DNA from 3 places in the Erwinia sp. 2186 genome. Region 2 is predicted to be linked to each of the others. Evidence: predicted binding sites of a transcription regulator. Region 2 holds the regulator's gene; each other region holds the start of a gene.
What was found. Region 2 encodes PhoB, which activates phosphate uptake and scavenging genes when phosphate is short. Its sites were predicted from a motif close to CTGTCATAAAACTGNCNNAT; they were not measured.
Positions count from the first base shown of each region.

Region 1: a site for PhoB is predicted at 2,913-2,932, ahead of ACXKZG_RS22115 (MIP/aquaporin family protein). Genes of this name have one in related genera too.
Region 3: a site for PhoB is predicted at 3,049-3,068, ahead of ugpB (sn-glycerol-3-phosphate ABC transporter substrate-binding protein UgpB). Genes of this name have one in related genera too.

Region 1 covers NZ_CM173824.1:4,747,979-4,755,162, reverse strand. Annotated here, with positions in the region: gene glpX (class II fructose-bisphosphatase) at 1-273, opposite strand, end outside; gene glpK (glycerol kinase GlpK) at 374-1,888, opposite strand; gene ACXKZG_RS22115 (MIP/aquaporin family protein) at 1,921-2,769, opposite strand; gene zapB (cell division protein ZapB) at 3,218-3,457, shown strand; gene rraA (ribonuclease E activity regulator RraA) at 3,503-3,988, opposite strand; gene ACXKZG_RS22100 (1,4-dihydroxy-2-naphthoate polyprenyltransferase) at 4,095-5,024, opposite strand; gene hslU (ATP-dependent protease ATPase subunit HslU) at 5,182-6,513, opposite strand; gene hslV (ATP-dependent protease subunit HslV) at 6,525-7,055, opposite strand; gene ftsN (cell division protein FtsN) at 7,146-7,184, opposite strand, start outside.
Region 2 covers NZ_CM173824.1:3,727,011-3,734,194, reverse strand. Annotated here, with positions in the region: gene ACXKZG_RS17455 (SbcC/MukB-like Walker B domain-containing protein) at 1-3,134, opposite strand, end outside; gene sbcD (exonuclease subunit SbcD) at 3,131-4,354, opposite strand; gene phoB (phosphate response regulator transcription factor PhoB) at 4,554-5,243, shown strand; gene phoR (phosphate regulon sensor histidine kinase PhoR) at 5,267-6,580, shown strand; gene ACXKZG_RS17435 (PstS family phosphate ABC transporter substrate-binding protein) at 6,599-7,184, shown strand, end outside.
Region 3 covers NZ_CM173824.1:341,682-348,865, reverse strand. Annotated here, with positions in the region: gene ugpE (sn-glycerol-3-phosphate ABC transporter permease UgpE) at 1-637, opposite strand, end outside; gene ugpA (sn-glycerol-3-phosphate ABC transporter permease UgpA) at 634-1,521, opposite strand; gene ugpB (sn-glycerol-3-phosphate ABC transporter substrate-binding protein UgpB) at 1,643-2,962, opposite strand; gene livF (high-affinity branched-chain amino acid ABC transporter ATP-binding protein LivF) at 3,225-3,935, opposite strand; gene livG (high-affinity branched-chain amino acid ABC transporter ATP-binding protein LivG) at 3,937-4,704, opposite strand; gene ACXKZG_RS01550 (high-affinity branched-chain amino acid ABC transporter permease LivM) at 4,701-5,975, opposite strand; gene livH (high-affinity branched-chain amino acid ABC transporter permease LivH) at 5,972-6,898, opposite strand; gene ACXKZG_RS01540 (branched-chain amino acid ABC transporter substrate-binding protein) at 7,058-7,184, opposite strand, start outside.

The sequences.
Region 1 (7,184 bases), 1.0 Mb from region 2:
GCGGGTGCCTTCAATCGGATCGACGGCGATATCTACCGCATCACCCTCGCCGCTGCCGACCTTCTCGCCGATATATAACATCGGGGCTTCATCAATCTCGCCCTCGCCAATGACGATCTGGCCGTCAATGTTCACTTTGTTCAGCATGATGCGCATGGCGTGGACGGCAGCACCGTCTGCGGCGTTTTTGTCACCGCGTCCCAGCCACTTGTAGCCTGCCAGAGCAGCGGCTTCCGTTACGCGTGAAAATTCAATGGCGAGTTCTCGTTTCATGATTGGCCTCGGGAAATGTTGAGGCGGAAAGTTTATCACAGCGGGGAAGCGGGGGAGGGGGAAAAGCCCGTAGCCGGGAGGCCACGGGCAATTTTCAGACTTACGAGTCGTCCTGATCTTCCCACGCCTGGGCGCGAGAAACGGCTTTTTTCCAGCCGGCATAGAGGTAGTTACGCTGAGTGGTTTCGATGCTTGGGCGGAACTCACGCTCAATCACCGCTTTTTCACGCACTTCATCCAGATCTGACCAGAAACCGACGGCCAGGCCAGCCAGGTACGCTGAACCTAACGCGGTCACTTCCAGCACTTCAGGGCGCTCAACACGCGTACCCAGAATGTCGGACTGGAACTGCATCAGGAAGTTGTTGGCAACCGCACCACCATCCACACGCAGAGACTGCAGGCGGGTATTGGCATCGATCTGCATTGCTTCCAACACGTCACGCGTCTGATAAGCAATCGACTCCAGCGTGGCACGGATGATGTGGTTAGCATTCGCACCGCGCGTCAGGCCGAAGATCGCGCCACGGGCATACGGGTCCCAGTAAGGAGCACCCAGACCGGTAAAGGCAGGCACCATATAAACGCCGTTGCTGTCCTTCACCTTAGTCGCAAAGTACTCGGAGTCGGTTGCATCGCCGATCAGTTTCATCTCATCGCGCAGCCACTGGATAGAGGCACCGCCGATAAATACCGCGCCTTCCAGTGCGTAGTTCACTTCACCGCGTGGGCCACAGGCGATGGTGGTCAACAGGCCGTTGGTTGAGGTCACCGCTTCGGTACCGGTGTTCATTAACATAAAGCAGCCGGTGCCGTAGGTATTTTTTGCCATACCCGGCTGAACACACATCTGGCCGTACAGCGCCGCCTGCTGGTCACCGGCGATACCGGCGATTGGAATACGCGTACCGCCTTTACCACCAATGTTGGTCTGGCCGTACACTTCAGAAGACGATTTCACTTCTGGCAGCATTTCACGCGGGATATCGAGGATATCCAACATGCGCTGATCCCACTCCAGCTTGTGGATGTTAAACATCATGGTACGCGAGGCGTTGGTGTAATCGGTGATGTGCACCCGTCCCTGCGTCATTTTCCACACTAGCCAGGAGTCAACCGTACCGAACAGCAGCTCGCCACGTTTCGCACGATCGCGTGAGCCTTCCACGTGGTCGAGGATCCACTTCACCTTGGTACCGGAGAAGTAAGGATTAATCACCAGGCCGGTGGTGTGCTGGATATACTCTTCCAGCCCTTCTTTTTTCAGTTTTGCACAGTAGTCAGCGGTGCGCGGATCCTGCCAGACGATAGCGTTGTAGATCGGCTTGCCGGTCTCTTTGTCCCAGATAATGGTGGTTTCACGCTGGTTGGTGATACCGATCGCGGCAATCTCGTCTGAACGAATATCGGCATGCGCCAGCACTTCTACCAGCGTGGAGCTCTGGGAAGCCCAGATATCCATCGGGTCATGCTCAACCCAGCCGGGCTTAGGATAAATTTGCTGAAATTCGCGCTGGGAGACGGCAACGATGTTGGAGTCATGATCCAGGATCACGGCACGAGAGCTGGTCGTCCCCTGATCGAGCGCGACAATGTATTTTTTTTCTATGGTCATAATTCATTCCTGATGGTGTAAAGGGTTAGCACTTACGCTTTACGCTGCTCAGCACGCGCTATCGTCTTCTCGTCTTTCTTTACTACAGCTGCGCCAGGCAGGTTACGGGCAATCAGATAGCGATAGCCAACTGCGCCCAGGCTGGCACCCACAATCGGTCCAAAGATCGGCACGAGGAAATACGGGATATCACGGCCACCGGTAAAGGCGACGTTACCCCAACCCGCAAGCCAGGCAAAGAGTTTCGGTCCGAAATCACGCGCCGGGTTCAGTGCGAAGCCGGTCAGTGGACCCATTGAGCCACCGATTACCGCAATCAGCAGGCCAATCAGCAGCGGAGCCATCGGACCGCGAGGCAGGCCGTTACCGTCATCGGTCAGCGCCATAATCAGGCCCATCATCACCGCGGTGATCACCGCTTCAACCAGGAAGGCCTGGCCAACGCCGATGTGCGGATTTGGATAGGTGGAGAAGATCCCAGCCAAATCGAGGCTCTCGATACTGCCGCGCACCATCTGATGCGTTTGCTCGTAATCAAAGAACAGATTGTAGTAGAGACCGTAAACCAGTGCGGCGGAGCAGAAGGCACCGGCGATTTGTGCCAGAATGTACGGCACAACTTTACGGCGTTCGAAATTGGCGAACAGGCAGAGTGCAATGGTCACTGCAGGATTCAGATGCGCGCCGGAGATAGCGGCGCTGAGGTAGATGGCCATCGCAACGGCAATCCCCCAGATAATACTGATTTCCCACTGACCAAAACTTGCACCAGCCAGTTTCATGGCGGCGACACAGCCGGCACCAAAGAAGATAATGGTGGCGACACCAAGGAATTCGGCGATGCACTGCCCTTTGAGCGTGCTTGTTGCTGTCTGACTCATGATGACATTTCCTGAAGGCGAGGTTTAATGTTGTACTTCGTTTTTTTCTCACTCCCTGAGCCGCCCAAATCTTATGTAGGGCTGATGTAAATTTATCGTTAACGAGCATAAACGAGAAATAGCGAAATCAAAAGTTGTGTGCTGTGTCATAAAAATGAGCGTTTTCGCGTCTTTTTGCTTTCCTGAAACAACATTTCAATTTTCCATTTGGTGATTTTTATCCCAAATCGTTAACATTAGCCCCGCAAATACTGCGGGTAATGTTGCAGATTCCAGGTCTATGCTGAAAATTGTTACAGTCTGCACCCTGTGCGGGTTCGCTACTGGACTTGGGGCGCGGGTCTACTTACAATCGGGGAAGCGTTGTTATCCGTGGAATCCCGGCTTATCCCCTCATGATCTGCGGCTGGCAACATCAACGCCTGGCGATTTGGAGAGGTCTTTTACAATGTCATTTGAAGTGTTCGAGAAACTGGAAGCGAAAGTACAACAGGCGATTGATACCATCACCCTGTTACAGATGGAAATTGAAGAGCTGAAAGAGCAGAACAACAACCTGAATCAGCAGGTTCAGCAGGCTGCAGGGAATAGCGAATCAGTGGTGCGTGAGAACCAGCACCTGAAAGAAGAGCAGCTTGTCTGGCAGGAGCGTTTGCGCGCCCTGTTGGGAAAAATGGAAGAAGTCTGATTTAACGGTCAGCAGAGAAACGGGTGCCAGTGGCACCCGTTTTTTTTATTCGATATCGAGCGGATCTTCGGAAAGGATAATGCCAGTGTTGTCGGCGTAGAGATGATCGCCGGAGAAGAAAGTGACGCCACCGAAGTTGACGCGAATATCGCTCTCGCCAATGCCTTCACCCGCAGCACCGACCGGAATGGCAGCAATCGCCTGAATGCCAATATCCAGCTCTTCCAGATCGTCAACCTGACGTACGGAACCGTACACCACAATGCCTTCCCATTCGTTCTGCAGTGCCAGCCTGGCCAGCGCCGCATCAATCAGCGCACGACGCACTGAACCGCCGCCATCAACCAGCAGCACACGACCTCGCCCGTTTTCCTCCAGCAGATCGTACAACAGCCCGTTGTCCTCGAAACATTTTACCGTGATGATTTGCCCGCCAAACGACGTACGGCCACCGAAGTTTGAAAAGAGCGGTTCAACGACGTTCACATCTTCGTGATAGATGTCGCAGAGTTCAGAAGTATCATATTTCATAAGGGTTTCGTCTGTTTGCCACAGGAACTCTAAGTATATCGCTTTCTCGCCGCTGTTGGCAAAATCATCAATTGTTAAAAGTTGCGATGAGTCAAACACATCGCAGTTAATTGAGGACCAGCCCGAGCGAGAAAAGCAGGTTGAGTAACAGGGCGGATTTCACGGTTTTCGCCAGCATAGGACGCATGGCAACGGCGGAAGGCTGCTGCGTAATGTAGCGGGCCTGTCTGAACAGCAACGGTGCGGAGAGCAGGAATAACCAGCCGGCGAGATTCAGCGAAGTGAGCAGGGCAAAAACCGCGCAGCACAGCACGGCCGCGGTGAGGATTAGCTGATGATAGCGCCTGGCGCCACTCGCCCCTAAGCGCACCGCCAGGGTAAACTTGCCATGCTGCTGGTCGCTTTCAATATCGCGCATGTTATTGACGTTAAGCACCGCGACCGCCATCAGCCCACAGGCTGTGGCAGGTAACAGCAGTAGCAGGGAGAGTTGATGGGCCTGAAGATAGTAGCTGCCCATTACCCCAAGCCAGCCGAAGAAAATTAATACCGACGCATCGCCCAATCCTAAATAGCCATAGGGTTTCTTGCCGACGGTGTAAGCGATGGCGGCGACGATCGCCACCGCGCCCAGCGCAATAAAGCCCAAAAAATCGTTTACCGACTGGCAGGCGCGGATCACCAGCGCGACGCCGGATATCATCGTCAAGGCCACGGTGAGGATCAGGGCACTGCGCATCTGCTTCTGACTAATCGCCCCTTTTTGCATGCCCCGCAGTGGCCCGATGCGGGCCGGCGTGTCGCTGCCTTTCAGGGCATCACCATAGTCATTTGCCAGGTTGGACAGAATTTGCAGCAGGGCGGTGGTGAGCAGTGCCAGCGCGGCGGTGCCCGCATTAAAATGTCCCTGCCACCAGGCCAGCGCGGAACCGGTCATCACCGAGGCACAGGCCAGCGGCAGCGTGCGCAAACGCAGGCTTTCCAGCCAGGCGCGGGAAGAAGATATTGCGGTCATCGGGTGCAGATTATCCGTCATAGCGGCAGGTCCTGGCTGAGGGAAGACGTCGCGCTATGGTAGCGTCTGCGACGGGCCAGAGAGTTATTCCACGTCAAGGATGCAACTGCCGGGAAGGGATTTCAGGCAATAAAAAAGGAGGCCGAAGCCTCCTGATGTGTCGATTTTCGCCGCGCGGTTACAGAATAAAGCGGCTCAAATCTTCGTCTGCGACCAGCTCGTCCAGATGCTTTCCAACATACTCGGCATCAATGGTAAACGACTGACCGTTGAGGTCGCTGGCGTCATAGGAGATATCTTCCATCAGACGCTCCAGCACCGTATGCAGACGGCGCGCACCGATGTTCTCGGCGGTTTCATTCACCTGCCACGCGGCGGCGGCAATCTTGCTGATGCCGTCTTCGGTGAAGTGAATATCCACGCCTTCGGTTTTCATCAGCGCTTTGTACTGCACGGTCACGGAGGCACTCGGCTCGGTCAGAATGCGCTCGAAATCATGGGTGGTCAGTGCCTGCAGCTCAACGCGGATTGGCAGACGACCCTGCAGTTCCGGGATCAGGTCTGACGGGCTGGCAACCTGGAACGCACCCGACGCGATAAACAGAATGTGGTCTGTTTTCACCATGCCGTGCTTGGTGGATACGGTGCAGCCTTCCACCAGTGGCAGCAGGTCGCGCTGTACGCCTTCGCGGGAAACGTCCGGGCCGGAGCTTTCGCCACGCTTACAGACTTTGTCGATTTCATCGATAAAGACGATACCGTGCTGCTCAACCGCGTCGATCGCTTCCTGCTTCAGCTCTTCCGGATTGACCAGTTTGGCGGCTTCTTCTTCAATCAGCAGCTTCATCGCTTCCTGAATTTTCAGCTTACGCGGCTTCTGCTTCTGGTTACCCAGGTTCTGGAACATCGACTGCAGCTGATTGGTCATCTCTTCCATGCCCGGAGGCGACATGATTTCAACGCCCATCGATGAAGAGGCCAGATCGATCTCAATCTCTTTGTCGTTCAACTGGCCTTCACGCAGTTTTTTGCGGAAAGACTGACGGGCGGCAGACGGTGCGGCTTCCGCTTCAGACTGGCCCCAGTTGTTCTTGGCCGGTGGGATCAGCACGTCCAGAATGCGTTCTTCCGCCATCTCTTCAGCGCGGTAACGATTTTTTTCAATCGCCTGAGAACGCACCATCTTCAGTGCAGAATCGGTCAGGTCGCGGATGATGGAATCCACTTCTTTACCGACATAACCCACTTCGGTGAATTTGGTCGCTTCGACTTTGATAAACGGCGCGTTGGCGAGTTTTGCCAGACGGCGGGCAATTTCTGTTTTACCCACACCGGTCGGGCCGATCATCAGAATGTTTTTTGGCGTCACTTCGTGGCGCAGCTCTTCGTCGAGCTGCATACGACGCCAGCGGTTACGCAAGGCGATCGCCACGGCGCGCTTGGCATTATCCTGGCCAATGATAAATCTGTTCAGTTCGCTGACGATCTCGCGCGGAGTCATTTCGGACATAGTTGGGATCCTTACGCTTTAGACGGTAATGCTTCGATGGTGAGGTTGTGGTTGGTATAGATGCAGATGTCGCCTGCAATACCCAGCGCTTTTTCAACGATGTCACGTGCGCCGATTTCGGTGTTTTCCAACAGCGCACGGGCAGCAGCCTGCGCGTAAGGACCACCAGAACCAATGGCAATTAAATCGTTTTCCGGCTGAATGACGTCGCCATTACCGGTAATAATCAGGGAGGCATTTTCATCGGCTACCGCCAGCAGCGCTTCAAGCTTGCGCAGCATACGGTCGGTACGCCAGTCTTTCGCTAACTCAACGGCCGCTTTCACCAGGTGGCCCTGATGCATTTCCAGCTTACGTTCGAAGAGTTCAAATAGCGTAAAGGCATCTGCGGTCCCACCAGCAAAACCGGCAATGACTTTGTCGTTATAGAGACGACGCACTTTTTTGACGTTGCCTTTCATTACGGTGTTGCCGAGGGTAGCCTGGCCATCACCGCCAATTACTACCTGGCCGTTGCGTCGTACACTTACAATTGTTGTCACGGGCAGACCCCTTGTTGCAGTCAGAAGATGTCCCCGCAGTTCACCTGCGGGGCATTGATGCAACCAGATATGGGGCGGCTTTAAGGGGTTTCAACCCCCGGAGGCGAGAGGAATACAATTTGAATGGCC
Region 2 (7,184 bases):
AGTAACGATTGCTGCTGCTGGCGACGCGCGGCATCGCTGGTCAGCTGCTGGCGGGTTTCCCCTTGCTGGCGATTATTCTCTTTCAGCAGGTTCGCCAGCCGGCTGACCGCTTCACTTAACGCCTCAGTCTGCTCCGTGAGTTCGGCGGGTTTCTGCTCAATATGCCGATCCCGGGTTTTTTGCGCCTGTTGCAGCAATACGCTGGTTTGCTGGCGACGCTGGTCGTGCTGTTTTTGCAACGCACGCAGTTTCAGCGTCTGCTCTTCATCCAGCAATGCCGCAGTGAAGGCCGCTTCATCACTGAAATGACTGGCGGCCAGTGCGGTATTCAACGATTGCTGAGCATTTTCAAGCCGTCGTGCCAGCGCAACCGACTGCTCAGATAGTGAGTTATGCTGTCCGGTCAGTGTATTTAACTGGTTCTGCTCTGTCTGCCACTGTTGCAGGCAGGCCTGGCTGCTTTCTGCGTGACGCTGAGAATCCAGACGCAGCTGCTGTTGCACCGCTGAAGTCGCCTGCTCGCCAAATAGCTGCAGGCGTTGGGCTCGCAATTCGCTCAGCGATTCAGCTTCGGTGTTAAGGCGCAGTGCCAGTTCCGCAAGGCGCGATTTTTCGCGGCCGATTTCATCGCTCAATGCCTGCTGCTGAGTGGCAAGGGTCGTCAGCTGTGGCAACAGGTCAGTTAGCGCCTGCTCCGCTTTCAGCCACTGCTGCCACTCATCTTGTCTGCTGGCCAGCCAGCTTTCATGGCTGCCCGGCTCGGGTGGCGTCAGCGCAGATTCGGCCAGCGAGGCCTGCAGGTCGTCGCGCTGCTGCTGCACGGCGGCCTGCTGCTGTTTATGCTGCTGCTCCAGCTCGCTCAGCGCCTGTCGGGTAGTAAGCAGTTGCTGACCTGCCAGCTGTTGCTGCTGCTGCAAAGCTGCCAGCTCATTCTGCCGCTGGTTCAGCGCATCCTTCTGCTGTTGCAGTTCACGCGCGCTTTGCTGCAGGCTGAGTAAGTTAGCCTGACCCTCAGTTTCTGACTGGTCCTGAGCGGCCAGCCATTGCTGCGTTTCTTCCCGGTCTGCCAGCGTCAGGGTTAACGCCAGGCCATCGACTGCGGTCTGCCACTGGCTTTGTAACTGTGCGGCTTCACGATCGTTCTCTTCCCGCAGCTGCTGCTCTTTCTCCGCCTGCTGCTGCAGGTTTTTCAACTGTTCCCGCGTCGCCGTGCCCTGATCTTTCAGGCTATCGACCTCGGCTTTCAGTTTGACCAGCCGCTGCTGATTTTCTGACGGCTCAAGGGCCTGATAGTCGGCAATTGCAGGATGCTCGCACGCGCCACACAGCGGACAAGGCTGACCGGCTTCCAGTAAGGCACGCTGCTGCTCCAGCCCGGCAATGCGCCTCTCAAGCTCGCAGCGCTTCTCCAGATCCTGCCAGTGCTGATGCTTCTCTTTCCAGTTGGCGCGCAGCACCTCGAGTTGCTGTTCGGTCAGCTTCAGCTGTTTCTGACCCTCTGCCTGGCTGGTTTGCTGTCGCTGCATGCGGGTCTGCAACTGCTGCCACTGCGGGATCAGCAGCGCCAGGGTTTGTCGGAGTGGACGTTGCTGGCTGAGCTGGGCCAGCGAGGCCTGCAGCCGATCTTCCGGATGCTGCAGCTGACGCTGGTGATGCAATTTTTCAGCTTCATCACAGCGGGTTTTGGCCTGTTCCAGCTGCTGTTGCTGAGGCTGTATCTGCCGATCGAGCGCGGTGTAATGCTGTTCCTGCTGAACCACCTGAGCGGCCTGTTGTGCACTGCGTGCCTGCAGTGCAGTCAGCGCCAGTTCGCTCTGATGCTGCTGCTCAAAGCGCACGCGCCACAGGGGAAGGGAGGCACCCCAGCCGGAAAAGTGCGGATGTGCCTGCTGCCATTGGCGGGTTTGCTGCTGCTGAAGTTGCTTCTCAGCCTGGGATTTCTGGTTCTGTTGCAGGGCATCCTGCCGACGAGTAAGAGATTGTTGGTACTCACTGACCTCTTTTTCGAGCAGCTGGTTTTGCTGGTCCAGCGTGGCGATGCGGTTATCCAGCGGCAGCACCCTGTCGGTAATCACCGTTTCCTGCTGCTGGCGATGCGCTTCATGCTGTTGCCGTGCCTCATCGGCCGCTTTCAGCTGCTGAGTTAAGCCGGTCATCTGCTGCTGAGCCCGATCCTTTTGCTGGGACAGGCTCTGAAGCTGGACGCTGAGCTGATGCGCATCCTGCTGATACTGTTCGCGTTGTTGCCAGAGCGGGCGCAGTTTTTCTGCCGGTTCGGCCTGAACCAGACGGGCCAGCTCGCTGCTGTCCTGTTGCCAGGCGCTTTCGGCCTGCTGATGATCGTCTTCGGCCGCTTTCAGCGCCTGCAAGGCCGCGTGATATTGCTGCTGCCATTGCCATAAAAGGCTGTGCTGCTGATGTTGCGAAGTGAGTACCTGCTCATCCGACACCAGCTGCGCTAACTGGGTTGTTAGCAGCTGCAGTTGCTCTTCGTCGAGCAGCGCCATGCCGCTGGCCTGCGCACGCAGCGTATCCAGCGCCACTTTGGCGTTTTTATGCCGTTCAAAGACGTTGGCGGACAGGCGACCGTATATTTCGGTGCCGGTCAGCTCTTCCAGCAGCTCTGCCCGGCTGTTGGCATCGGCATTCAGAAAGGCGGCAAACTGCCCTTGCGACAGCATCATCGATTTGGTGAAACGCTCGAAATCCAGCCCGGTCAGCGCGGTCAGCATATCCAGCTTGTCTTTCACCTTATCGGCGACGATTTTGTTGTCATCACAGCGGGCCAGCTCGACGCGCGGGGCCTGCAGATTCCCATCCACCGCGCCGCGTGCGCGGTTCTGGCTCCAGAATGCCCGCCAGGCCACGCCTTTCACTTCAAATTCAACCTCGGCCAGACATTCTGAGGTGTCGCGGGTCATCAAATCGTTCTGCGTCTGCGAGAGTTTCCCCAGCCGCGACGTCTCGTGGTACAGCGCCAGGCAGATGGCATCCAGCAGGGTGGTTTTTCCCGCGCCGGTCGGGCCGGTAATGGCAAACAAACCGTTGCTGGCAAAGGGCTCGGCGGTAAAATCTATCTTCCATTCGCCTTTCAGCGAGTTGAGGTTTTTAAACCGCAGCGTCAGGATTTTCACGGTTGCACCTCATCATCAATTTCTGCCAGCGTCAGGGTGAACAGCGCCGTCGCCCGCGCCAGCCGTTCAGGCTGTTCATTTTCTTCCAGCGCCAGACGGCGGCTAAACACCTCCTGCGCGCTGAGTTCGCTGAGGGTTTCATTGTTTTGCCGGTCGATAACCTGTTCCCGTTGCTCGCGGCTGCGGCGCAACAGCACCACCTCCACCGGCATTTCCTGGGTCAGTTCCTGAATACGCCGCTGAAGGTCGTTCAGCCACGCCTGGGTGGAAATCTCGATATCCAGCCACACCGGCTTGCCATCTTCACGCGGCGCAATCGCGGCCAGCTGCTGCTCAATCTCCTCCAGCGAGCCTTTGATCATCTGCATCGGCTGAAACAGCGGGACGGAGAGCGTTTCAACCTGGCTCAGCTTGCCGTCGGCAAAGTCGACCAGAAACACGCTTTTGTCTTTGCCCAACTCGTCAAAACTGAGCGGAATCGGGGAGCCGCTGTAGCGAATATGCTCCGTGTTGGCGATGCGCTGCGCGCGGTGGATATGACCGAGCGCGATGTAATCCGCCGGGGGAAATGCCTGGGCCGGAAAAGCATCCAGCGTGCCGATATAGATATCGCGTACCGCATCACTTTTGGTCACGCCGACGGTGGTCAGATGGCCGGTAGCAATAATCGGCAACGGTAAATCCAGCCTTTGCCGCTCGGCCTGCGCCGCCTGCCAGCAGCGATCGTAATGCTGGGTGATGGCCTCCAGCAGGCTCTGCTGCTTTTCATGGCCAGACTGACCGGCCTGGCTGACGGTGATGTCACGCGGGCGAAGGAAGGGAATGGCGCACAGGACCGCGCCAGGTTCGCCATTGCGCTTATTCAGGATCACCACCTGCTGGGCGATATCGTCACTGGCCGCGGCGATCACCCGGGTGTTGAGACAGGCCAGCAGCTCACGCGATTCATTCAGCGTGGCGACGGAATCATGATTGCCACCCAGCACCACCAGCTGACAGCCGGTTTGCTGGAGGTTGACCACGAAACGGTTATACAGCTCGCGCGCATAGCTGGGCGGCGAACCGGTGTCGAAAATATCCCCCGCGATGATAATGGCATCCACCTGATGTTCCACCGCCTGAGCCAGCAGCCAGTCTGTAAAAGCCTGATGTTCCGGGGCGCGGCTTTTGGTGTAAAAAAATTGGCCCAGATGCCAGTCTGACGTGTGGATAATTCGCATGAGATCCCTTTAAGGCGCAAGGCAGAGTCGACGATTATAAACAGCAACGCGTAAAACCCCAGTCTGAATGACTGTAACCTTCACAAAAGTGTTATAAAACGGCGGCCCGGGCCGTGCTTTTTTCATAAAACTGTCATAAAACTGACGCATAATGACGCCGCAAATCCAGTGACATTCCGTCACAGTAGCAGGAGCAATAATGGCTAAGCGTATTCTGGTAGTCGAAGATGAAGCCCCAATCCGTGAGATGTTGTGTTTCGTGCTGGAGCAAAATGACTATCAACCGATAGAAGCGGAAGATTATGACAGTGCGGTCAATTTGCTTATCGAACCCTGGCCTGATTTGATCCTGTTGGACTGGATGCTCCCGGGTGGTTCAGGCATTCAGTTTATCAAGCATTTAAAGCGTGAAGCGATGACCCGCGACATTCCGGTGATGATGCTGACGGCGCGCGGTGAAGAAGAAGATCGCGTTCGCGGTCTGGAAGTGGGGGCTGACGACTATATTACCAAGCCGTTTTCGCCGAAAGAGTTGGTGGCGCGGATTAAAGCGGTAATGCGCAGGATCTCGCCAATGGCGGTGGAAGAAGTGATTGAGATGCAGGGACTGAGCCTGGATCCTTCGTCTCATCGCGTGATGTCAGACACCCAGCCGCTGGAAATGGGGCCGACGGAATACAAGCTGCTGCATTTCTTTATGACCCATCCTGAGCGGGTTTACAGCCGTGAGCAGTTGCTTAATCATGTCTGGGGCACTAACGTGTACGTCGAAGATCGTACCGTTGACGTTCATATTCGCCGCTTACGTAAAGCGCTGGAACTGACCGGGCACGATCGCATGGTGCAGACGGTTCGCGGAACAGGTTACCGTTTCTCTGCACGTTACTGATCGTTCGCACTGGAGTCTTCACCGTGTTGGAACGCCTCTCCTGGAAGAGATTGTTGCTGGAAGTGGTGCTCGCCTGCCTTCCGGCCCTGATTTTGGGGCTGCTGGTGGGCTACCTGCCCTGGCTGCTACTGGTATCGGTGTTAGCCGTTTTGGGCTGGCATTTCGCTAATTTACTTCGTTTATCCCACTGGCTGTGGATTGACCGCAGCATGACGCCACCGGCGGGGCGCGGCAGCTGGGAACCTCTCTTTTATGGCCTTTACCAGATGCAGGCGAGAAATCGCCGGCGTCGGCGTGAGCTGGGCCATCTGATCAAACGCTTTCGCAGTGGCGCCGAATCCTTACCTGATGCGGTGGTATTGACCACCGAAGAGGGCACCATTTTCTGGTGTAACGGCCTGGCGCAACAGATGCTGGGACTGCGCTGGCCGGAAGACAATGGTCAGAACATCCTTAACCTGCTGCGCTATCCCGAGTTTACCCGCTATGTGCGGCAGCGCGATTTTACCCGACCGTTGACGCTGGTGCTGAACAGCAATCGTCAGCTGGAATTCCGCGTGATGCCCTACTCGGAAGGGCAATGGCTGCTGGTGGCCCGTGATGTCACGCAGATGCATCAGCTTGAGGGTGCCCGCCGCAACTTCTTTGCTAACGTCAGCCATGAGCTGCGCACGCCGTTAACGGTGCTGCAGGGCTATCTGGAGATGATGAACGATTCGGTGATGGAAGGCCCGCTGCGTGACAAGGCCCTGCACACCATGCAGGAGCAGACCCGCCGCATGGACGGCCTGGTGAAACAGTTGCTGACCCTGTCGCGGATTGAAGCCGCACCGGCGCTGGATCTGCAGGAAAAAGTCGACGTGCCGATGATGCTGCGTCTGCTGCAGCGTGAAGCGGAAACCCTGAGCCAGGGCCGGCACGAGATTCACTTCACGATGGACGCAGATTTGCGAGTGTATGGCAATGATGAACAGCTGCGTAGCGCCATCTCAAACCTGGTGTACAACTCGGTTAACCACACGCCGGCCGGCACGCGCATCGATATCAGCTGGCTGAGAATCCCACAGGGCGCGCAATTTAAGGTGAAGGATAACGGTCCGGGCATTGCACAAGAGCATATTCCCCGACTGACCGAACGCTTTTACCGCGTCGATAAGGCCCGTTCGCGGCAAACCGGCGGCAGCGGGCTTGGCCTGGCGATCGTCAAGCATGCGCTCAGCCACCACAACACCCGGCTGGACATTACCAGCCAGCCCGGCAAAGAGACCTGTTTCAGCTTCTCCTTACCACCAAGGTTGATTGTCAGCAGCGAGTTGGCACAGAATGCGGTTCGATGATCGTAGCGGAACCCTGTGATGAAAAAGCTGTTTCTGATGCTGCTGGCCTGTTTCAGCCTGACCACCCAGGCACAAGAGGGGATGCTGGCCGGTAACCTGACCAGCGTTGGCTCGGATACCCTTGGCAGCTTAATGACGCTGTGGGGCGATAGCTTTAACCGACAGTTTCCGGGCGTGAATGTGCAGGTGCAGGCCGCCGGTTCCTCTACCGCACCCACCTCGCTGGCGGCCGGCGCGGCGCAGATTGGCGCAATGAGTCGCCCGATGCAGGCGGTTGAGCGCCAGCTGTTCGAGGACCGCTATGGCTATCCACCGCTGGCCGTGCCGGTGGCGATGGATGCGCTGGTGGTGGTGGTCAATCAGGACAACCCGATCAAGGGTCTGAATACGCAGCAGCTCGATGCGATATTTTCCGTTACCCGCCGCTGTGGCGCGCTCTCCGCGGTGCATCGCTGGGGCGATGTGCAGTTAACCCAGCCGGGCTGGGTGTCCCGTCCTTTGCAGCGTTTTGGCCGCAATTCCGCTTCCGGCACCTGGGGCTTTTTCAAACAGCAGGCGCTGTGTAATGGCGATTTCCGCAATGATGTCGGGGAATATCCCGGCT
Region 3 (7,184 bases), 1.5 Mb from region 2:
TCCAGCCGTAGATAAAGGTGATCACAAACAGCGCCGCGAGGTTAGTTTTCGACAGCGGCAGCACGATGTCCCAGAAGAAGCGCATCGGGCTGGCACCATCAATCCGCGCCGCTTCAATCAGCTCGTCCGGCAGGGTCATAAAGAACTGGCGGAACAGGAAGGTGGCGGTGGCGGAAGCCATCAGCGGCAGCGTCAGCCCGCTGTAGCTGTCGAGCATATTCAGGTTGGAAATCACCTCGACGGTCGGGAAGATCCTCACCTCAACCGGCAGCATCAGGGTGATAAAAATCATCCAGAAGAACAGCCCGCGCAGCGGGAAGCGGAACCACACCAGCGCGAAGGCGGAGAGGATCGACACGGTGATTTTCCCCAGCGTAATGCTCAGCGCCATGATCGCGCTGTTCATCAGCATCACGCCAAAGGGCGCGCTGTTCTGCGCCACGCCGTGCTGCCAGATGTTGGCAATGTTATCCAGCAAATGGCGGCCGGGGATCAGCGTCATCGGCACCTGGAACACTTCGCTGTTGCTCAGGGTGGCGGCAACAAAGGCCACGTACAGCGGGAACAGCACGGTGAGGATCCCCAGTCCCAACATGATATGGCTGAACATCGTCAGCCCTGGTCGGTTCTCTATCATTGGTAGCGCACCCTTTTCTCGACGTAGCGGAACTGGATCACCGTCAGAATAATCACCAGCACCATCAGCACCACCGACTGGGCGGAAGAGGAAGAGAGGTCGAGTCCGGCAAAACCTTCGCGGTAAATTTTATAAATCAGCGTGGTGGTCGACTGCACCGGGCCACCGCCGGTGGCGGCGTCAATCACCGGGAAGGTGTCGAAGAAGGCATACACCACATTCACCACCACTAAAAAGAAGCCGACCGGGGTGATCAGCGGCAGAGATAACTGGAAAAAGCGCCGGACCGGACCCGCGCCATCAATGGCGGCGGCTTCCGTCAGCGATTTTGGAATGGACTGCAGCGCGGCAAAGAAGAACAGGAAGTTGTAACTCATCTGCTGCCAGATCGAGGCCAGCACCACCAGAAACATCGCCTGACCGCTGTTTTGCGCATGGTTCCAGTCATAGCCGAGGTAACGCAGGAAATGGGTAATCAGCCCCAGACCCGGACTGAACAGGAACATCCACAACACTGCGGCGACGGCGGGCGCCACGGCGTAAGGCAGTAAAAACAGCGTCTGATAGAAGCGCTTCAGGCGCAGGACATGGTCGACCAGCGCGGCAAAAAACAGCGAGACCACCAGCCCGATGACCGTGACCAGCCCGCTGAAAATCAGCGTGGTCAGAAAAGAGTCGAGGTAATACTCGTCGCCGATCAGGCGCCTGAAGTTTTCCATGCCGACAAAGGTGCTGGAAAGGCCGAACGGATCGACGCTTTGCACCGAATACCACAGGGCTTCACCGGCGGGCCAGAGGAAGAAGATCACGGTGATCAGCAGCTGAGGCAGCACCAGTAGATAGGGCAGCCAGCGCGAGCGAAAAACGGGACGGGAAGAAGACATAGCGTCGTCCAATATGAGGAGTAAGGGGCCGCGTTCACTACCCTCAACGCGGCCCTGAAAACGGGTTCAGGGGCGCATCCAGCCGGGAATTGGACTGAATGCCGCCCCTGTGGGCGAAGCGTTATTGCTTAGCCGTCTGCTCAAAGCGGCGCAGCAGCAGATTGCCACGGGTCACCGCGTTATCCAGCGCCGCCTGCGGCGTTTTCTTACCGGTCCAGACGCCTTCCAGCTCTTCGTCGACAACGGTACGGATCTGCGGCATGTTGCCCAGACGCATCCCTTTGGTGAACGCTAACGGTGGCTTGTTCAGCATCTGACGCGTGGCGATGTCCGCGCCGGGATTTTTATCGTAAAACCCTTGTTTGCGGGTCAGCTCATAGGCAGCGGTGGTGATCGGCAGGTAGCCGGTTTTCTGGTGCCATTCAGCGGCGATATCCGGCTGTGCCAGGAAGGCCATAAACTCGGCCACGCCTTTGTAGGTGCTGGCGTCTTTGCCTTTCATCACCCACAGGCTCGCGCCGCCGATGATGGCGTTCTGCGGGGCGTCAGAGACGGTGGCGTCGTACGGCATCATGCCGACGCCGTAGTTAAATTTGGCGTAATGACGGATATCCGCCAGCGAGCCTGAAGACGCGGTGGTGATGCCACAATCGCCGTTGTAGAACTTGGCGGTGGATTCATCTTTACGGCCGAAGTAGGTAAAATCGCCCTTCTTGTTCATATCTTCCAGCATCTGGATATGACGAACCTGCGTCGGCTTGTTGAATTCCAGCACGGTATCGGTGCCGTCAAAACCGTTGTTTTGGGTGGCGACCGGCAGTGCATGCCAGGCGCTGAAGTTCTCAATCTGGATCCATCCCTGCCAGCCACTGGCGTAGCCACAGGTCATGCCCGCTTTACGCAGCGCAGCGGCGTCCTTTTCCAGATCCTGCCAGGTTTTCGGCGGCTGATCCGGGTTCAGACCGGCTTTTTTGAAGGCGTCTTTGTTGTAATACAGCACCGGCGTCGAGCTGTTAAACGGCTGAGAAATCAGGTGGCCGCTGGCGTCGCTGTAGTAGCCCGCCACGGTCGGCACGAACTGCTTCTCATCGAAGGCCACGCCGGCGTTTTTGAACACATCGTAGACCGGTACGATCGCTTTAGAGGCCATCATGGTGGCGGTACCCACTTCGTAAACCTGCAAAATAGCCGGCGCTTTGCCTGAACGCACGGCGGCAATCCCGGCCGCCAGGCTCTGTTCGTAGTTGCCTTTGTAGGTCGGCACGATTTTGTAATCTGGGTGAGATTCATTAAAGCGTTGTGCCAGAGAATTTACTTCCACACCCAGTTCGCCTTCCATCGAGTGCCAGAAAGGGATCTCGGTGGCAGCCAGTGCGTGACCGCTGAAGGTCAGTCCCAGTACCATGCAAAGTGCGGTTTTACGAAATGAGAACGATGTCATATCGGTATCCTGTGCCCGGAGTCAATCGCGCGATATCGCGCATTCTTATTGTTCGGGAAGTAACATGACACGGGAAAATGACGGAAAGATAACGGGTTTATGACGGAAAGGTGACAGGCAGGTGACGCACGAGGCGAGTGAATTACCGCCTTTTTTGCGCTGACGGGCACAAAAAAGGGCGGGGAAAATCCCGCCCTGTCACCCCGACTTCGCCCGCAGGCGGCGGGCCTGGCGGCCTTGAAACCGCCGGGTTTACAACACATTAGCCGCCGAGATAGGCACTGCGCACCGCTTCGTTCGCCAGCAAGGCGTCGCCGGTATCCTCCAGCACCACATGGCCGTTTTCTAACACATAACCGCGATCGGCCAGCTTCAGCGCCTGGTTAGCGTTCTGCTCCACCAGGAAGATGGTCATCCCTTCCTGACGCAGCTGCTCGATGGTGTCGAATATCTGCTGGATAATGATCGGCGCCAGGCCTAACGAGGGCTCATCCAGCAGCAGCAGGCGCGGCTGGCTCATCAACGCCCGGCCAATCGCCAGCATCTGTTGCTCACCGCCGGACATGGTGCCGGCACGCTGAACGCGGCGCTCGTACAGGCGTGGGAACAGCTCATATACGCGCTTGATGCGGGTCTGATACTGCTGACGCTCGGCGAAAAAGCCGCCCATCGCCAGGTTCTCTTCCACCGTCATCCGTGAAAACACGCGGCGCCCTTCCGGCACAATGGCAATGGCTTCACGCATGATGCGCGCGGTTTGCCATTCGGTGATCGCTTTACCGTCGAAGGTAATCGATCCCTGCGTCGCGCGCGGCTCACCACACAAGGTGCCGAGGATGGTGGTTTTGCCCGCGCCGTTGGCCCCAATCAGGGTAACAATCTCGCCCTGATTGATATGCAGACTGACGTTATGCAACGCCTGAATTTTGCCATAATGGGCGCTGACGTTCTCGAGAGAGAGCATTGGATTCATATCAGGCTTCTCCCAGATAGGCACGGATCACGTCCGGATTGTTGCGGATCTGTTCCGGCGTGCCGTTTGCCAGCGGCGTGCCCTGGTTCACTACATAAATGCGGTCAGAAATGCCCATAACCAGTTTCATATCATGTTCAATCAACAGTACCGAGACGTTGTGCTGACTGCGCAGTTCGGCAATCAGCTCATCAAGCTCGTGGGTTTCTTTCGGGTTCAGGCCGGCGGCTGGCTCATCCAGCATCAGGATTTCCGGCCGGGTGACCATACAACGGGCGATTTCCAGACGACGCTGCTGACCGTAGGCCAGGTTGCCCGCCTGACGGTTGGCCATTTCCAGCAGCCCCACGCGATCCAGCCAGGTGGCGGCACGATCCAGCGCGTCGCTTTCGGCTTTACGGAAGGCCGGCGTTTTCAGCAAACCGGCAAACACGCCGCTTTTCAGATGCTGATGCTGCGCCACCAACAGGTTCTCAATCACCGTCATTTCGCGGAACAAACGCACGTGCTGGAAAGTACGGACAATGCCCATCCGGGCAATTTTTTGCCCCGGCTGGCCCGCGATATCCTTGTCGCGCAGCATGATGCTGCCGCCCGTCGGCCGGTAGAAACCGGTCAGACAGTTAAAGACGGTGGTTTTCCCGGCGCCGTTCGGGCCGATTAATGACACGATCTCCTGCGGGCGCAGCTCCAGCTCAACGTTATTTACGGCGAGCAGGCCGCCAAAGCGCATCATCAGGCCTTTTACGGCCAACAAAGGCTGTGTCATGGCTGCTCTCCTTTTTCTACCGTCTTCAACTTCAGATGCGGACGCTTCATCGGCAGCAGACCCTGTGGCCGCCAGATCATCATCAGCACCATCAGACCGCCGAGCACCAGCATGCTGTACTCATTCAAATCACGCATCAGCTCGCGGGAAACCACCAGCAGCACCGCGGCGAGGATCACCGCAAACTGCGATCCCATGCCGCCCAGTACCACAATCGCCAGCACGAACGCCGACTCGGCAAAGGTGAACGATTCCGGGCTGACAAAGCCCTGGCGTGCGGCAAACAGGCTACCGGCAAAGCCGGCAAAGGCCGCACTGATGGTGAAGGCGGTCAGCTTGATGCGCGTTGGGCTCAGGCCCAGCGAGCGGCAGGCAATTTCGTCTTCACGCAGCGCTTCCCAGGCCCGTCCCAGCGGCATCCGCAGCAGGCGGTTAATCACAAACAGCGTGATGATCACCAGCAGCAACGCCACCATATACAGGAAGATAATGCGGTCGCTGGGATCGTACTTCAGGCCAAAGAAGTTATGGAAGGTGTCCCACCCGCCGTCGCGCACGCTGCGGTTAAACTCCAGACCAAACAGCGACGGTTTTGGGATCTGGCTGATGCCGTTCGGGCCACCGGTAATTTCGGTGTTGTTGAGCAGCAGAATACGCACGATTTCGCCGAAGCCGAGCGTCACAATCGCCAGATAGTCACCGCGCAGGCGCAATACCGGGAAGCCGAGCAGCAGGCCAAACATCGCCGCCACCAGACCGGCCAGCGGCAGACACTCCCAGAAGCTCAGGCCGTAGTAGTGATTCAGCAAGGCAAAGGTATAGGCGCCAACGGCATAGAATCCGCCGTAGCCCAGCACCAGCAGACCGGAAAGGCCGACCACCACGTTCAGGCCAAGCCCGAGCATCACGTAGATCAGCGTCAGCGTGGCGATATCCACCGTGCCGCGTGAGACGATAAATGGCCAGGCCACGGCGGCAATGATCATTACCAGCAGCACCAGCTTTTGCTTCGGCGTGGAGCCGTCAATTCCCGGCAAAACCATCGCCGGGCCGGAGATTTTTTTCAGGCTTTTTTGCAGCAAAGGACGCAGCAGCTGGAACAGGAACACCACCGCCGCGCCCAGTGCAATCCAGTTCCAGCGGACGCGACCGGCGTTATTCACCACCAGATGCGTGCCGTCGAGGTCGAGGCGCATGCCCATAAAGAAGGCCGCCAGCAGCACCAGCATCAGCGCGGAGGCAACGGCGTTAACCAGGTTGAGATGTTTCATACTTTCTCAACCTCCGGACGACCGAGAATACCGGTAGGCATTACCAGCAGCACCACAATCAGCAGCGCAAAAGAGACCACGTCTTTGTATTCGGTACTGAGATAAGCAGAGGTCAGCGCTTCGGCGATGCCGAGGATCAGCCCGCCTAACATCGCGCCAGGAATACTGCCGATACCGCCCAATACCGCCGCGGTAAACGCCTTCATGCCCGCCATAAAGCCAATGTACGGATTAATCACGCCGTAGAACTGGCCGAGCAACACGCCGGCAACCGCCGCCATGGCCGCGCCGATAACAAAGGTCAGCGAGATAACACGGTCGGTGTTAATGCCCAGCAGGCTGGCCATTTTCAGGTCTTCAGCACAGGCGCGACAGGCGCGTCCCATGCGGGAATAGCGGATAAACAGCGTCAGCGCCAGCATCGACAGGAAGGTCACCACCCAGATCACCACCTGCATGGTGGAGATAGTGGCGGAGAAGCCGTTGCTCTCGCCCAGCGTCCACTGCCCGGTGATCAGGCTTGGCAACGCAAGATCGCGGGAGCCTTGCGTCAGGCTGACGTAGTTTTGTAAGAAGATCGACATCCCGATGGCCGAGATCAGCGCGATCAGACGCTTGGAGGATCGCACCGGCTTATAGGCCACACGCTCAATGCTCCAGCCGTAGGCGCTGGCAATCACAATCGCGACGATAAAGCCGGCACCGATCAGCATCCAGCTGACATCGATGCCCATCATCATCAGGGCCGCAATCACAATAAAGGAGACGTAGCTGCCGATCATATAGACCTCGCCATGGGCGAAGTTGATCATGCCGATAATGCCGTAGACCATGGTGTAACCAATGGCTATCAGCGCGTAGGTGCTGCCCAACGTTACGCCGTTGAACATTTGCTGCAGGAAATAGAGAAACTGCTCGGACATACCTTGCTACCTTACTTCTTTCCGCACGGGCGGAGAGAATGGAAAAAAACGCCCGGGAACCCTCACCAGACGTTTACTGTTACCGACGACCTGTTCGGTCGTCTTCACCGCTGTCAGCCTTCCCCGGACAGCCCCTGCCGCCGGGAAAGTATGGCTGATTTATTTCACTGCGGTCGAAGAACCGTCCGCGTGCCATTTGAAGATGCCGAACTCAAAGCCTTTCAGATCGCCCTTCTCATCCCAGTTCAGGTCGCCCATCACCGTTGGCACCGCTGCGCCTTCCTTC